4 regions of the Desulfosporosinus sp. Sb-LF genome follow, and region 1 is predicted to be linked to each of the others. Evidence: riboswitches for the same ligand, from Rfam matches in the RefSeq annotation. Region 1 holds a riboswitch; each other region holds the start of a gene.
The links. A riboswitch is a leader RNA that binds a small molecule or an ion and turns the genes downstream of it on or off. The one in region 1 is predicted to bind lysine.
Positions count from the first base shown of each region.

Region 2: linked by a shared signal. The riboswitch ahead of E4K68_RS13415 (ABC transporter substrate-binding protein) and the one ahead of lysA (diaminopimelate decarboxylase) in region 1 are both predicted to bind lysine.
Region 3: linked by a shared signal. The riboswitch ahead of dapA (4-hydroxy-tetrahydrodipicolinate synthase) and the one ahead of lysA (diaminopimelate decarboxylase) in region 1 are both predicted to bind lysine.
Region 4: linked by a shared signal. The riboswitch ahead of lysA (diaminopimelate decarboxylase) and the one ahead of lysA (diaminopimelate decarboxylase) in region 1 are both predicted to bind lysine.

Region 1 is NZ_SPQR01000001.1:165,082-169,299, forward strand. Features, by position in the region: gene E4K68_RS00840 (ROK family protein) at 173-1,120, shown strand; lysine riboswitch at 1,214-1,397, shown strand; gene lysA (diaminopimelate decarboxylase) at 1,512-2,846, shown strand; gene E4K68_RS00850 (hypothetical protein) at 3,436-3,711, opposite strand; gene E4K68_RS00855 (LCP family protein) at 3,993-4,218, shown strand, end outside.
Region 2 is NZ_SPQR01000008.1:106,345-110,562, forward strand. Features, by position in the region: gene E4K68_RS13410 (M20/M25/M40 family metallo-hydrolase) at 1-1,213, opposite strand, end outside; lysine riboswitch at 1,426-1,614, shown strand; gene E4K68_RS13415 (ABC transporter substrate-binding protein) at 1,764-2,591, shown strand; gene E4K68_RS13420 (amino acid ABC transporter permease) at 2,683-3,366, shown strand; gene E4K68_RS13425 (amino acid ABC transporter ATP-binding protein) at 3,363-4,085, shown strand; gene chrA (chromate efflux transporter) at 4,204-4,218, opposite strand, start outside.
Region 3 is NZ_SPQR01000001.1:415,672-419,889, forward strand. Features, by position in the region: gene E4K68_RS02055 (TetM/TetW/TetO/TetS family tetracycline resistance ribosomal protection protein) at 1-1,814, shown strand, start outside; lysine riboswitch at 1,931-2,105, shown strand; gene dapA (4-hydroxy-tetrahydrodipicolinate synthase) at 2,191-3,081, shown strand; gene E4K68_RS02065 (DMT family transporter) at 3,504-4,218, shown strand, end outside.
Region 4 is NZ_SPQR01000004.1:177,099-181,316, reverse strand. Features, by position in the region: gene ade (adenine deaminase) at 1-1,460, shown strand, start outside; lysine riboswitch at 1,527-1,701, shown strand; gene lysA (diaminopimelate decarboxylase) at 1,794-3,053, shown strand; gene bshB2 (bacillithiol biosynthesis deacetylase BshB2) at 3,238-3,909, opposite strand; gene E4K68_RS07280 (YojF family protein) at 3,987-4,218, opposite strand, start outside.

The DNA.
Region 1 (4,218 bases):
GAGGCATTTTGAGAACTGAAAGGTTCTCTTTTCTTTCATTCCGAAGGATTTAATACCGTCTTGTTTCTTCCTAATCTTTAGTCGAAAACTGCATATAGTGAGGAAAGATAAATATACGAGTAAAAGTAATGAGTGAAGTGGCGGTTTTTTGATCGAAGGGGGAGAGGCTAGGGTGACAGAGAGGCATTATTTGGGCATTGATATAGGCGGAACAAATATTGTTTACGCAGTTGTTACTGCTGATGGGAAATTGATCAGGGAGCAGAGAATGAAGACAAATCCAGCGCGTAGGGCTTCCGAAATATTACATGAGGTGTTAACGGCTAGCCAAGTGTGGATCCAGCAAGATTCCTTGATTATGTCGGTAGGCATCGGGCTGCCTGGAATTGTAGATGCTGAACGCGGGATTGCCCGAAATTGTCCGAATTTAGGATGGACCGATGTCGATGTCATAGCACCGGTCCAAGAGAATTTGGCGGTTCCGGTGCTCTTGGAAAACGATGTACGTTGTATGGCTTTAGCTGAAAGGTCATTTGGGGCTGCACGTGGCACGGATGATTCGATTTGCATTGCATTAGGAACGGGTATTGGTTCAGGGATTTTTGTACGAGGGGAATTATTGAGAGGAACATGTGGAGCTGCAGGTGAAGTTGGACATATGACGATTATCCCAGTTGGTGGGGCGCAATGCGGCTGTGGAAATACAGGGTGTTGGGAAACGCTTGCTTCTGGTTCAGCGATCGTAAGGCATGCACGATGCGCGCTAGAACACGCTCAAAGGTTCAATATTCCAACAGCTTTAAAGGAGCCTCTGGATGGAATTAAGGTTGCAGATGCTGCACGAGAATGGGACTCGGTCGCTGTTGCTGTGCTCCAAGAGGCTGGAAGATTCTTGGGAATTGGGCTTGCTAATCTTGTCAATTTGTTTAATCCAGAATGTGTCGTCCTTGGAGGAGGAATGGCTTTAGCAGGGGATGCGTTGTTTATCCCTGCTCAGCAAGAAATGTTACGAAGAGTAATGGTCAATCCCATTCATAACGTGCGAATAATTCCAGCAGAACTTGGTAGCTCCGCTGGTGCCATTGGAGCTGCAGTATTAGGTCTAGTAAAAGGTGCCTAATGTAGTTGGGAAAACAAATGTTTGGAGAATATTGACCTCTTTGAAGAAATCTGGTATCATTAATGGCAATTATATAATGCCTCATCTCTTTGGAGGTGTGGTAGAGGCGCGAATGACAAGAGTACTGTGGAGAAAGTTGCGGAAACTGATGAACCCATAGGAAAGGGGATTTCGCCGAAGCCCAAAAAGCCGCAATTTTTGGCGCTGGGTCTGTAGTGAAGAACTGCAGGACTGTCACGCGATGCTTAGAGTCATCGTGTGGAGAACTACTCCCAACAGAGAAGAGGGTCATTGTAGCGTGCATAGTGTACGGTAACGGAGGACCTCCTTCTGTTGCCGTTTTTATTTTTTGGAATGTAAGATTGATTTTTAGGAATAGGGAGGAAGAAAAATGAAGTTGCACGGTACACAAAGAGTGAATGAGCAGGGACATTTAGAAATTGGTGGATGTGACACGGTGGAATTGGCAAAACAATTTGGAACACCGCTCTACATTATGGATGAGGCGCATATGCGGGATATTTGCCGACAGTATTACCGTTCGTTTGTTGAAGACTTAGAAAATGCGGAAGTTATTTATGCTTCCAAAGCGTTTTCAACGCTGGCTATGTGTCGGATTATTGATAGTGAAGGACTGGGCTTAGATGTTGTTTCTGGAGGAGAACTCTATACGGCACTTCAAGCTGATTTTCCAGTGGCACGAATTTATTTTCATGGCAATAATAAATCCCGAGAAGAATTAACAATGGCTATCAAAGCTGGGGTTGGGCGAATTGTCGTGGATAATTTTTATGAGATGAGTGTATTAAATGATCTGGCCCAAGAATTGAATCTTCGAGTAGATATCCTCCTTCGTGTAACACCGGGAATTGAGGCACATACCCATGAGTACATTCAGACTGGTCAGATTGATTCGAAATTTGGTTTTACATTGCCAGATGGTACAGCAGATCGAGCGTTTGATTTAGCATTGTCCTACTCCAATCTCGTTGTCAAAGGGATTCATGCTCATATCGGGTCGCAAATCTTTGAACTAGATTCTTTCAGACATGAAGTTCAGATCATGATTAACTATATGGCAGATATCAATGGACGAACAGATTTCCTTCTTCAGGAATTGAATCTCGGTGGAGGATTTGGGATTTATTACGCGACTGGGGATGATCCCGCGCAGATTTCAGACTATGCTAAAACGGTTGAAGACGCTTTAGAGGATGCCTGTCGAAAACGGAATTTCCCGCGTCCTAAAATTATTGTTGAACCAGGCCGTTCAATCGTCGGGACGGCCGGAACTACCTTGTACACTATAGGTTCTATAAAAGAGATTCCTGGAGTTCGAAAATATGTTGCAGTTGATGGTGGCATGGCAGATAATCCGAGGCCTGCGCTGTATCAAGCCCGTTATGAGGCGGTTCTAGCCAACCAAGCAGTGGAAGAAACAACCGAAACTGTTTCCGTTACCGGAAAGTGTTGTGAGTCAGGTGATATGCTAATTTGGGACATCGAGTTACCTAAAGCCAAAGCTGGTGACCTACTCGCTGTTTCTTGTACTGGTGCTTATAACTATTCCATGTCATCAAATTATAATCGTCTTACTCGGCCAGGAGTGGTTCTCGTGGAGGAAGGTTATGCAGATGTGATCGTGAAACGTGAAACGCATTCGGATTTGCTGCGAAATGATGTTTTGCCTGCACGGTTGAACTATTTGAAAATGGCAAGTCGATAGTATTATAAGGAATGAAGAAAAGGGTCCGTGTGCGTTGTATGATGCCTACGGACTCTTTTTCGTTTATCGTCTTTGCGGACGAACAATCACTAGATCAAGAGCAACTAATATAAGAGTTGCAATTAAAATTAGGGATAATCCTCGAGAGGAGACCGTGGGTGCACAAGAAAGGGGAGAAATAGTATAAGAAGAGAAAGGGATCATTGAAGAAGCCGAACGGCTAGGAACCGCGGGATAGTATGGGAGGTATTGAGGATAGACAGGCAATGATGATGGATGAGTGAATCTGGACTGAAGCGTATAGGGAGAAGGATGAGGGAGAAACAAATTTGTTGGCTGTGGACCGGAAACTTGCTGAGTAGGGCGAGTAGGGTGAGTTGTCGGAGAAGAAGGCAGGGAATTTTGATGGAAGAGTAGAGGACCTCGTAATACCGGTGTATAGCCACGGGTGTGACCGGGATTCAATGTTAGCCCCCCTTTTCGATAAAATTACTAGTTTGGGCAACTCGTTTCTTAATCCTATGACAAAGAGAGGCCGTGCATAATCAGACACAGCCTCTACCTATTGCTATGGATGGGCATAGGTAGGCTACTCCTCAGAATTGACCCTGTGTTTGCGGAAGAGCCCCACAGATTCAGTTTCTGGTGCCCAAGTTTCGTTGTCATAAGGATTTTCTGGAGATTCCCAAGGGGATGAAGTTCGTTTGTGGAAAAATTTCCTCATAAGATTACTAGGCGTAGAAATATCAAGTGGTTCAGAAGTATTTTCAAGAGAATCGTTAGAAGTAATTTTGGATTCAGCTGGGATTGTGTCTAAAAATTGGGTTGAAGTTTTCTTGGAGAATATTGTTTTAAGAAAGTACATGTAGGACCCCTCCTTATATTTACATTATATGTAAAATATTCTTGAGTGCTACCTTTATTATTAATGGATGTAGCAAGATTATATGGCGCGAAGTTGAAAGAAGGAGTAAATCCTGTTTTTAGACTCATAGAGAATCTAGTGGGTGTCGAATCTGAATAGCTCCTTCGTTTAAAAAGCGACGAGGGAGTTATTTTTTTCTAAAAAAGTTAGTTAAAACCTAGAATATTTCTGCGGAGATTGTCTGATGCTAAAGAAAAAGTATTTGCAAGGAGTGGGCTCGGATGCAGAAAAAGAAAGATAGCAAAACGATTCTCCGGGTCTACAAGGCATACAAAAGACCCATGCTTCTTGGTTTTTTTCTTGGAATCAGCTTAGTTTGCGGTAGTGTCCTTGTGAGTCAAGTAGTGGGAAATGAAAAACAGGCCATTATTCAAGCCACTAAGCATGGAGGGGGAGATGAGAGACAGGTTGAAGTAGGCGGAGTGACCGGAGTTGAAGGGACAGACC
Region 2 (4,218 bases), on a different contig from region 1:
ACGCTTCTTCAACCACCCTGGCAGAAAACATTCTAATATCTAAGGTGGCGTCCGTTAAAAGGTCATCAGTGAATTCTTTCATGTGTTTTGTATAAGTTTCGCCGTTTTGGTCAATTAATTGCTGATGAAATTCCTCATAAGTAAACACTCGCACATCCCAAGGGATAGGCTGATAGGTTTCCCCACTTAGTTCACAATAAGCCTTATAACGTTCTATAAAAGTCTCTAAAGCCCTCTCAAAAGCAATTTCTGCGTGGTGTTTGAGCTTATCTAGGACATCTTTTGGGCTCCATGAATAAATAAAGAAGTTATAGTAAACGTAAGCAGACAGAGCGGTTTGAACGGTATAGGAAGGTTTTAAGTCTGTTTGCTTTAGTGAGACCGGAGGAGCAGGTGTCTCACCATAGGCCTTGTCACTGAGGAACGGGTTGTAGTTAATTTCTCGAGTGAGTTCGGCAGCAAGAAAATTGGGATCAAGTCCTTCGAAACAAGAACCAACATGAGTTTCCTTCCCAGTAATGAAGAAGGAAGGCAAGAGTTTTCCGACGGTTCCTTTGTAGATATATCGATTTTTATCTCCATCATACCTGGGGGAGACAAAATCTGCGTTGATTGCCGCAATATAACGAAAACGATAGCTCTCTTTCCATTGTTTCAGTACCTTTAAAGCAGAAAGAATGCCGTGGGAGCTGTCCTCTTCATCGCACTCCGCGATGAGTAAGAGGTTCCCGGCTAAGGTCTCTGGGTGTTCTGAATAGTGTTTTAGCAAATAAATGTGACTGGCTAAGCCACCTTTCATATCCAAGACCCCGCGACCGAACAGCCATTTGTCAGAGTTTAAGTGTTGCTCAACTATAGCCGGGAGTTTTTCCGACTTATATGCAGTCTCTAATGCCTCAGGATTACACGCAACATTTTTTAACTGGGCATAGTCGTCAATTCCGACAGTATCAAGATGCCCCATTAAAATAACTGTATCGGTCGATACTTTTTTAGTCCCTTGCACAAAAGCAATCACGTTATAGCGTTCGATTTCATCGTCAACAGTGCGAGCTAACACCAAATGCTCTGGGTTGGCAACAAAATAAGGAAATGCTTCTAACATATGATGGATGCTAGTTGCCATATCCTTTTCACCAGAAGTATTAACAACGCTAGGAACCTTAACTAATTCTTTGGTAATCTTCAATACATCATCAAGACACTTTAACATATAAATAGTTCTCCTTTTTTAGCGCATTCTATCATCAAATAAGCTACTAGGTACTTGTCGTAAATCATCAGCCTTTATGTATCGACTTTTGTTGAATTCTGTTAAATTATATAATATACATACTTATAAGAGCAAATCAAGTCTTGATTTGCTCTTTATTTCAGACTATAATCGAGATGTTAGAATTCCATAAGTTTCCTCGCCTAGTTTTCAGGTGAGGTAGAGGTCGCAGCTTATAAAAGTAGTTTGCTTGAGGCTCAGCACAGCCATGGAAAGTGAACGAAAGGATACGTTGCCGAAGTTTCTATACGTTGCTGTGTATAGGGGCTGGGATTGTTTCCAAATAGGGGCAAGACTGTCACAGCCGGCATGCCAATCCGCTGTGGAGAGCTATCTTCGATGAAGGTATTAGGCGCAGGGGATGAACTGTCACCTTTTCAGGTGCTTACTTTGTGCTTAATCCTCCTTCGAACAAAAAGGGGGATTTTTATTTTTGTAAGTGTGTTTAAGGTTATGCAAGAATCAGAATAACTTGGGAGGATGAAAAGAAATGAGAAAAACTAAAATGAACGTTAAAAAAGTTGTAGCAATTGCCATAGCGGGGATGATGTTACTATCGCTGAGTGGATGTGGCTCCAAACCGCAAACAGCTAAGGAAAGCGCCTCAACACCGACCACACAAGCGCAAACCGTAAAAACCATTCAAGAAGGCTCGTTAACCTTTGCTATGACTGGACTTTACAAACCGCTAAACTATAAAAAAGACGGGGAATTAGTTGGCTTTGACGTAGAAATCGGAAACGAGGTAGCCAAAAGAATTGGATTAAAGCCCAATCCGGTGACGAATCCATGGGAAACCATTATTCAAGGCCTCAAAGGTAACAAGTATGATGCTATTATCGCAAGTATGACGGCTACTCCAGAACGTGCGCAACAAATCGACTTCTCTGATCCTTACTATATTTCTGGGGCTCAAATCTTTGTTGCGGAAGGGAACACGACTATCAAGACTAAAGACGATCTAAAAGGTAAAGTAATCGGAGTTATTCAGTCTAGCACTTGGAAAGACCTTGCGGAAAAGTACACAGACAAAATCAAGCCCTACTCCAGTGACGTTTTTGCTCTTCAGGATCTACCCTCTGGTCGAATTGATGCGGTCATTACCGATAAAATTGTAGGGATATCGGCTATCAAAGAACAAGGTTTGAAGCTCAAACCAATTGACTCTGTGCTCACTGAAGATAAAATTTGTATTGGTATTAACAAGGGTAATCCAGAACTCATGAAGAAATTAAACGACGCCATCAAAGGTATGGTAGCGGATGGTACGTATGCAAAAATTAGTGACAAATGGTTTGGCTATAACGTTTTGAAGTAATTGTCGAGTTTCCAGAGTCTTTATGCCAATCAAGTTGAAGTAACTACAGTGCGCGTTCATCGCGCACTGTATATTGAAGGGGTCGAAACGAATGAATTTCCTACACAATATCTCATCAATTTTTCAACATCATGGGATGGCGTTCATAAAGGCGACTGGTATTACGGTTTCTCTGACTGCGGTCTCATTGATTATTGCTACCTTTATCGGTTTAATCTTTGCGTTTTTTAAAATTTCTCATAATAAAGTTTTACAAAAAATTGCGGATATTTATATTGGCTTAGTTCGTGGTACTCCCTTGATTGTACAGCTAATGTTTCTATACTATGGGATTTCCAGCGTTTTGGTACTCCAGGATTTTACGGCTGGGGCACTAGCTCTAGGTATCCATTCAGGGGCCTATATCGCGGAGATTTTTAGAGGGGCCATTCAATCCATTGACAAAGGTCAACTGGAAGCGGCTCGTTCACTTGGAATGCCTTATCCTTTGGCAATGCGGCGAATTGTATTTCCCCAGGCTTTTAAAAGAGCAATTCCCTCCTTGGGGAACCAGTTTATTATAGGTCTTAAAGATTCTTCGTTGGTGGCCTATATCGCAGTAACAGAACTATATAATACCGCTTTATCTGCGCAGGGCGAAAACTACATGCCCTTTGAGACCTATTTTGTTGTGGGACTTTACTATCTAGCTCTCGTATTGATCTTTACCTTTATTCTTAATAAGATTGAGGCCCGCCTTGATACCTCAAAAGCAGGGAGGGTGACAGTGGCATGATTAAAGTGACAAAATTAGAAAAGTCGTTTGGCAGTCTTCAGGTTCTACAAGATGTTGATCTGGAAGTTAAGAATAATGAAGTGGTTGTACTCATCGGCCCTAGTGGTTCCGGTAAAAGCACACTTTTGCGTTGTCTCAACTTTTTAGAGATTCCTAATGGCGGTCAAATTAGCATAAACGGACAGCTTGTGAATCCGCATAAGACCGATCTGAATATGATTCGTGAACACATGGGCATGGTGTTTCAGCATTTTAACCTTTTTCCCCATAAAACCGTGATCGAAAACCTTATGGAAGCTCCCATCTACGTCAAGAAGAAGCATAAGGCTGAGACCCGAAAAAAGGGTTTAGAGCTTTTAGCGAAGGTTGGCCTGGCAGAAAAGGCGGAACATTATCCGGAACAATTATCAGGTGGGCAAAAGCAACGGGTTGCCATTGCCAGAGCCCTTGCCATGGAGCCGGACGTGATGCTCTTTGATGAACCAACATCCGCTTTAGATCCAGAGCTTGTCGGGGAAGTTCTTTCAGTAATGCGAGATCTGGCGAAGGACGGAATGACTATGGTTATAGTGACCCATGAAATGGGCTTTGCCAAAGAAGTCGCGGATAGAGTACTCATGCTTTCCGAAGGTAAAGTGATCGAGGAAGGGCATCCGACAGAGTTTTTTGGGAATCCCAAACATGAAAGAACCAAACGTTTTCTGAACCAGGTGTTATAAGTTTTTGTTCATAAAGGGCCCTGGCTTAAGTGGAATAAATCTACTTGAGTCAGGGCCCTTCGTTTTGATTTGGACATTGCGTTTTACTCAATTCTTTAATCCGTAGGCAAATGTGTTGTTAGAAAATAACCAG
Region 3 (4,218 bases), 250 kb from region 1:
CCGGACAGAAATTCGAGGCAGTGAATGAGATAGAAGCAGGTTCTCTATTCGCAGTAACAGGTCTCAGCCAAACCAGACCGGGAGAAGGCTTAGGGAGAGAGGAAGCTTCAAATACACCAGTATTGGAACCCGTACTGTTCTATCAGATTATACTTCCGGAAGGCTGTGACCCAAGAGTGATGATTCCCAAGCTGCGTCAGATTGAAGAAGAGGAGCCGGAACTTCATATTGTCTGGGATGAGCAGTTACAGGAAATACAGGCACAGATCATGGGAGAAGTGCAGATTGAAATTTTACAGAGCCTTATACAAAGCCGTTTTGGTGTTGAGGTAGCCTTCGATGCTGGAAGGATTGTGTATAAAGAGACGATTGCCAATGTAGTAGAAGGGGTAGGGCACTTTGAACCATTACGGCATTATGCGGAGGTCCACCTGTTATTGGAGCCTGGTGAGCCGGGCAGTGGTCTGCAATTTGGGGTAGACTGCAGTGAGGATAGCTTAGGTAGAAACTGGCAAAGACTCATTTTAACTCATCTGGAAGAAAAAGCTCACAAAGGAGTTCTAACAGGGTCAGCGATTACAGATATGAAAATTTCGTTAGTCTCAGGTAGAGCGCACAATAAGCATACCGAAGGCGGTGACTTCAGGGAGGCTACCTATCGTGCAGTGCGCCAGGGCTTAATGGAGGCAGAATCCATATTGTTGGAGCCATATTATGCCTTTCAACTGGAACTGCCTGTGAAAATGGTTGGAAGAGCTATGACTGACATTGAGAAAATGCATGGCACATACGAAATATCACAGACAAATGGCGAGATGGCAGTTCTTGTGGGGAGCGCCCCTGTTATTACCATGAGGAATTATCAGAAAGAGGTAGTTGCCTACACCAAAGGTCTTGGCAGGTTGTTTTGTAGCCTGAAAGGGTACGAACCATGCCATAATGGGTTAGAGGTCATAGAAAATATCGGATATGATTCTGAAAGAGACACAGGAAATCCGACAGCTTCGGTATTTTGTGCACATGGTGCAGGCTTTTTGGTGGATTGGGATAAAGTAAAGGACTACATGCATGTTGAAAGCTATCTTCAGAAAAAAGACGATTTATCGAAAGAAACAGCCCAAAACCAGGCCCCATACAAAGAAGAGAAGTGGATCAGTTTAGATGAGATTGACCAAATTATCAATAACACCTTCTATGCGAACCAAGGGAAGAAGTCTGTCTGGAAAAGACGCAAGACAGCCCTCGAAAGTTATTATGAACCAGTTACCTATGTCGGCAGACAGAAGGAAACCCAAGAAGAGTATCTCCTTGTTGACGGCTATAATATTATTCATGCATGGCCTGAGCTGAAAGAGCTTGTAGATGATAATATGGACGGCGCAAGGATGAAATTACTTGATACTTTAAGTAATTATCAGGGGATTCGAAAATGTCGGATTATCGTTGTATTTGATGCTTACCGTGTTCAGGGGCACCTTGAGGAAGTAATCGACTATCATAATATCCATATGGTATATACCAAGGAGGCTCAAACGGCGGACCAGTATATTGAAAAATTTGCCCATGATAATCAAAAAAAATATAATATCACAGTTGCAACGTCAGACGGTTTACAGCAGATCATTATCAGGGGGGCAGGATGTGCCTTATTATCCGCCAGAGAACTGAAGGCTGAGATCGAAGAGGCTAATAAAAGAATATATCAGGAATATCAGAAAATACAGAGAAGAGACCGTAATTATCTAATGGATGCATTGTCTCCAGAAGCAAAACAGCAGATAGAAGAACAGATTAAAAAAGAAAATGATAAGTAAGCAAATTATGTCGTATACTAATTTTACTTATACGGCACTGGTGAAATACTGTCCAGCACCGCTCTTTGTGCCTCTAATTTGGGCTTGACAAGTATAAGGAATATGAATAGACTAAATAAAATGATAGAGGTGCATCGTACAATCAGTACCCGAAGTTGTTAAGGTTTACGTAAGACCGTAGCTTCGGTGAAAGGTGTAGATGCCGAAGTTGGTCCCCTTTACGTGGGGACTGGCTGGATGAACAAAATAAGATTTGTTCAACTGTCGCGTTTGCGGAGAGCTATCTATATTACAGTATGATTGAAAAATCATATAAGGTAATTTAGTAGCTGATTCCGTCAGCTATTTTTTTTATAAAAGGAGACGTGGAATTAACATGAAAAAGAACACTGTTTTCAAAGGTATCGCCACCGCTCTTATCACTCCTCTGGACGAAACAGGAATTAATTATGAGCAGTTTGGCAAATTGATCGATTGGCAAATTGCAGAAGAGATTGATGCTCTGGTGATTTGTGGAACCACAGGTGAAGCGTCGACCCTAACTGACGCCGAGCACAGAGCAGCAATTACATTTGCAGTTCAGCACGCAGAAGGCAGAGTGCCGATTATTGCGGGCACAGGTAGCAATGACATCGAATATGCGCATGACCTCACTCGTTTTGCCTGCGAAGCAGGTGCGGATGCAATGCTCGTAGTTACTCCTTATTACAACAAGGCTACGCAAAAAGGCCTGATTAAAATGTTTACTCAAATTGCCGACAAAAGTACAAAGCCTATCATTCTCTATAATGTGCCTTCAAGGACAGGTATAAATATTGAGCCTGCAACCTACGAGGTATTAGCTGAACACGAAAACATAGTAGGGATTAAAGAAGCAAATGGCAACATTTCAAAAGTTGTTGAAACGATGGCGCGTGTGCGTGGCAAGCTTGATTTGTATTCAGGCAATGACGATCAGATAGTTCCACTTATGGCGCTTGGTGGAGTTGGCGGCATTTCTGTACTTTCAAACATTATGCCTGCACAGACACGTGAGATTTGCACCCGTTTCTTTAATGGTGACATTGCCGGCAGTGCAGAGCAGCAATGTAAACTTTATACCCTTATAGACGCACTGTTTTGTGAAGTAAACCCTATTCCGGTCAAGGCTGCTATGGCAGCTATGGGTTTCTGCAAGGATTATCTCAGATTGCCTCTCACAACAATGGAGGATACAAACCGTGAAAAGTTGGTCTCTCTTATGAGAACACATGGATTAAACGTTTAAGGAAGGTTTTTAGATTTAATATGGTGAAGTTAATTCGCTCAGGACTTTAGAGATTTGTGCATAAAGTTATGACACATTCTTCTTATAACCCGCAAAAATGCACACTCAAAAATGCAAATACCCCCTTTATTTAATAGCCGAGTGCATCATTAAATTGTATCAAAGATTGCGGTTTAGCCTTATCATCTCAATACATAACTCAACTATTGATGCAATTAAAAGTCCAGCAATACTGGACTTTTCGGCATTTCTGGGCACATTAGGCATCGTTCATAGCGGGGCCTTTTTATTTAAGGAAGGGTGCCCATGACTTTAAAGTGTAATTTGTCTGAAAGGTTTAGACAAGTATCTCTGGCAGCCTAAAAAAAGAGGGACTTCCAAAGAAGTATTATTAGGTTACTACGAAAGGGAAGCAAGAATAAATGACGAAATCATATGTGAAATATATAGTGTCTCTACTCATTTTTGGTTCAAATGGCATAGTGGCCAGTCATATTATGCTAAGCAGTTCTGAAATTGTATTTTCAAGAACCATTATTGGCAGCTTGGTATTAGGACTCGTTTTCATATTAGGGCGGAAAAGACCACAATTTGAGCAAATAAAAAGGCAATGGGTCTATCTGCTGGGTTCTGGTATCTCTATGGGGTTAAGTTGGATATTTTTATTTGAGGCTTATCGGCTAACTAGTGTCAGTACTGCAACACTTGTATATTATTGTGGGCCGGTAATTGTAATAGCAGTTGCGCCTTTCATATTCCATGAAAAAATGACAGTAAGCAAAATGATCGGTATTATCATGGTTGCTTTGGGTATGGTGTTCGTCAACGGTTCGGATTTTTTAACAGAGGGTATGTCTTGGGGACTTATGTGTGGAATAATTTCTGCATTGCTTTATGCCACAATGATAATTTCGAATAAAAAGGTGGAAAAACTTAACGGACTTGAAATTACCCTCGTTCAACTTGTTACTGCCTGTGCAGTAGTTACTCTTTACACCTTGCTGATGCACAAAGGGACAATTTCTATATCCGGTACAAATATTATACTGATTTTATTTCTCGGGGTTGTTAATACAGGGATTGGATGTTATTTGTATTTTTCTTCTATTCATGAGCTTCCAGCACAGTCGGTGGCTA
Region 4 (4,218 bases), on a different contig from region 1:
TATTTATGGACCCACATGAGATTGTAAATGTCGCGGGCCTTGACGGTATGGTTGCCATGATGAAAGATGGGGCAGCAACGCCCCTGCGCGTTTTTACAACCATACCATCCTGTGTACCTGCGTCGCCTGGCCTTGAAAATACAGGCAGTACAATAACGCCACAGGATATACAAAACACGATGAACTTGGAAGGCGTTGTGGGACTTGGTGAGATGATGAGTTATACCGGCATTTTGTGTGGTGACCCGCAAACCTGCGAGAAGGTAGAGAAAACGCTTGAGGCGGGCAAGACGGTAACAGGCCATTTCCCGCTGACGGATACAGGCGCTACATTAAATGCCTATATTGCATCAGGAATCAATTGTTGCCATGAATCTACCAGTGCGCGTGAAGCTCTTGCCAAGATGCGACTTGGAATGTATGCAATGATCCGGGAAGGTTCTGCATGGGATGACCTTCCCGAAGTGATTAAGGCAATTACGGAGCACGAAATTGATACGAGACTTGCTCTGCTAGTTTCCGATGATCTACATGCAGACACCATCATAAAGCGCGGGCACATGGATTATATTATTCGCCTCGCAGTTTCCATGGGTGTGCGGCCAGTGACGGCAATACAGATGGCAACTCTTAACACCGCTTGCTGCTTCGGCATGGAACGCGATATCGGTTCGATTTCACCGGGCCGTTTTGCTGACATCAACATTTTGAGCGACTTGGGTCAGGTCAGAGTTGAAAAAGTGATCATTAACGGGGAGCTTGTGGCGGAAAAGGGCAGCCTCATCGTGCCTGTTGGAGGCTATGAATATCCGGAGCAGCTTAAAACTTCGGTGAAAATAACCCGGATTTTTTTGCCTGACGACTTTATTGTCAAAGCACCCCTCGGCGCGGAGACCGCAAGGGTAAGGGTGATCGGCGTTCATGACTCAAATGTACTGACGACCGAAATAGTTGAAGCTCTGCCGGTTAGAAACGGAGAAGTTGAGCTTGCAACAGAAAAAGACATCTGCAAGGTTGCGGTCATTAACAGGCATAAGCCGGATGGTGGAATAAGCGTTGGTTTTGTTCATGGCTTTGGTCTGAAAAAGGGCGCGGTTGCGTCAACCTACGCGCATGATGCCCACAACCTGATTGTGCTGGGGTTGAATGACGTCGATATGGCTTTTGCGGTGAATACATTAGTTGAATGTTCCGGTGGCATGACGGCGGTCCAAGGTGAAAAGGTTCTCGCACTTTTAAAAATGCCGATAGCCGGACTAATGAGCGATTTATCTGCGCAGGAGGTTGCTAATGCTCTCGGTGAGCTTTCCGATGCGTGGGCAGCTCTCGGATCCCCGCTTGCTTCGCCCTTTATGACCATGTCGCTGATGTCGCTTGTTGTGATTCCCGAAATTAGGATAACGGACAAAGGCCTTATCAATGTATACAACAACAGTTTTACAACGCTTTTTGTAGATTAAAAATGCATCCGAACGAGAATGGATTGACATTTATTTAAACATTGTTGCATAATATAACAACTTGATAATTATGATAGAGGTGCAGTTATTAAGACTAAGCACACTAAGCGATCCAGCTATGAGGTGTGCCGAAAGGAATGATTGCCGAAGTAAAAGGCTGCGGTATAAGGACTTTTACTGGTTGTGTATTTAATATGTACATAACTGTCACCTAGACGTTGGGTGGAGCACTATCTCTTAAAGATTCGCTTAGATACTTAAGCAGTTTAGGAGTGCGCTCTTTAGACTGCTTTTTTATTATTTATAAATCATTGAAATAGGAGGAGAACATTAGTGGCAGAGAAAGTATTACCTTTTACCAAGGAACAGCTGGAGACAATGATCGAGCAATACGGTTCACCGTTTCATATTTACGATGAACGGGCCATTCGGAAAAATGCCCGTAAGTTAATTGAAGCTTTTAGTTGGGCACCTGAATTCAAAGAGTATTTTGCAGTTAAAGCAACACCTAACCCATATATCCTTAAAGTCTTGCGTGAGGAAGGATTCGGAGCAGACTGTAGTTCAATGGCAGAACTTATTTTAGCTGAAAAGGCCGGAATTTTTGACGAAAATATTATGTTTTCCTCGAACAATACTCCTGTTCACGAATATAAAAAGGCCAAAGAATTAGGCGCAATCATTAATCTCGATGACATAACTCAGATCGATTATTTAGAAAAATATCTCGGTATGCCTAAAATCATTTCGTTTCGCTATAATCCTGGTCGTTTGCGCGATGGGGGAAATGCGATTATTGGTAAACCAGCTGACGCTAAATATGGTTTAACAAAGGCTCAAATCTTTGAAGCCTATCAAATTGCCCGAGAAAAGGGAGTAGAACGCTTCGGGATCCACACGATGATTATATCCAATGAACTTGATTCTAAGTATTTTATTGAGACTGCCAGTATGATGTTTAAGCTTATAGGGGAAATATACGAGAAGTTAGGAATAAGAATTGAATTCGTTAATTTGGGCGGGGGTATTGGAATCCCTTATCGACCAGAACAAGAACCAGTTAGCTTGGAGGCTGTAAGTAGAGGGATAAAGAGCACTTACGATAAATTGATTGTGGATAAGGGATTGGACCCTTTGAAAATCGCCATGGAGAGCGGACGGATGATCTTGGGTCCCTATGGTTATTTAGTAACTAAAGTATTGCATAAGAAAGAAATATATAAAAATTATGTAGGGTTAGATGCCTGTATGGCCGACTTAATGCGCCCCGGGCTCTATGGGGCTTATCACCACATAACGGTGATGGGGAAAGAAGATTGGCCGTGTGATTACATTTATGATGTTACAGGGGGCTTGTGTGAAAATAACGACAAATTTGCGATAGATAGGGCATTACCCAGAATGGATATTGATGATATTGCCGTTATCCATGATACGGGAGCACATGGTCATGCTATGGGATTTAACTATAATGGTAAATTACGCTCGGCAGAGTTACTTCTCAAGATGGACGGTAGTGTTGAAATGATCCGGCGGGCGGAAACGATTGAAGACCTTTTTGCTACCTTGGATTTTTCAGGTTTAGAGGATTAAATCTTAAAATGAATTGTTGAAATTTAAAGAGGCTGTCTCAAAATGATGTCTATGGCATCACAAAAAGGCAGCCTTTTTATACAATTTTAAGCTTCCCTCAGGACATTACGACAACTCGGTGATTTTGATTTTAACTCATATAAAATACTTATGTTTTGGCTATAAGATGAACATTAAGGATGCCTTACGAAAAACGATAGGTCCAGAAAGATTCGCTCTGGAGCATGTGACTGAACTGGTTTTTGGAGGACTGTTCCCTGAGTGGTTCACTCGCGATACGAGCCAGAAACATTTGGGATTGTGATCGATGGGCCTGCACCGCAGCCAGCTTTAATTCTGACACGGATGAAATATCGTTGACGATATCCGGTGGTCCAAGCACTCCTTCACAGTCGCGTGCAAAAGCATGGGCATATACGATAGGACGCTCATGAACGGAAAGACGAGAAATAGCACGGATCGTAACCTCTCCAAGAGCATTATGATCCGGATGCACCGCATAGCCAGGATAGTGTGTAAGGACTAGGGTTGGACGAATCTCCCGGAGAGTCCGTTCAATCCTATCGCACAACAGATCTGGGTCTTCAAATTCAATCGTTTTATCCCGTAACCCGAGTTTAATGACACGTTGAATGCCGATCGCCTCACAAGCTTCAGCTAACTCTGCTTCCCGAATCTTCGGCAGCGACTCTCGAGTAGCAAAGAACGGTTTTCCCATATTACGACCCATTTGCCCCAGAGTAGCACAGACATAAGTGACAGGAACCCCTGATTTGGCGAAGAGCGCTATGGTTCCGCCACATCCAAACGTTTCGTCGTCTGGATGGGGGAAAATTACGAGAACATGTTGTTCCAAAGAATGATTCCTCCCACGTTAATCATAATTTCACTGATAACTCTAAACACCCGTATAAAGCGGGTGATGCGACGAGTTTACAATTCAAACGGAGAAAAACTGAGTTCCATCGACACAGCCAGTCGTCCCTCTTGATCATGACCGGCAAGCAATAGCTGAGCTTCTTGCTCTATCTCAAAATCGGTCAGTCCTTCCGCGTAAACCCAGCCGAGTTCCGTCTTGAGTCCGACGCGGTACGGACCGTCACCCGTGATGATCCCTCGTCCAAAGCAGATGCGACCATTGCGAATATACGCACCAACGGTCATC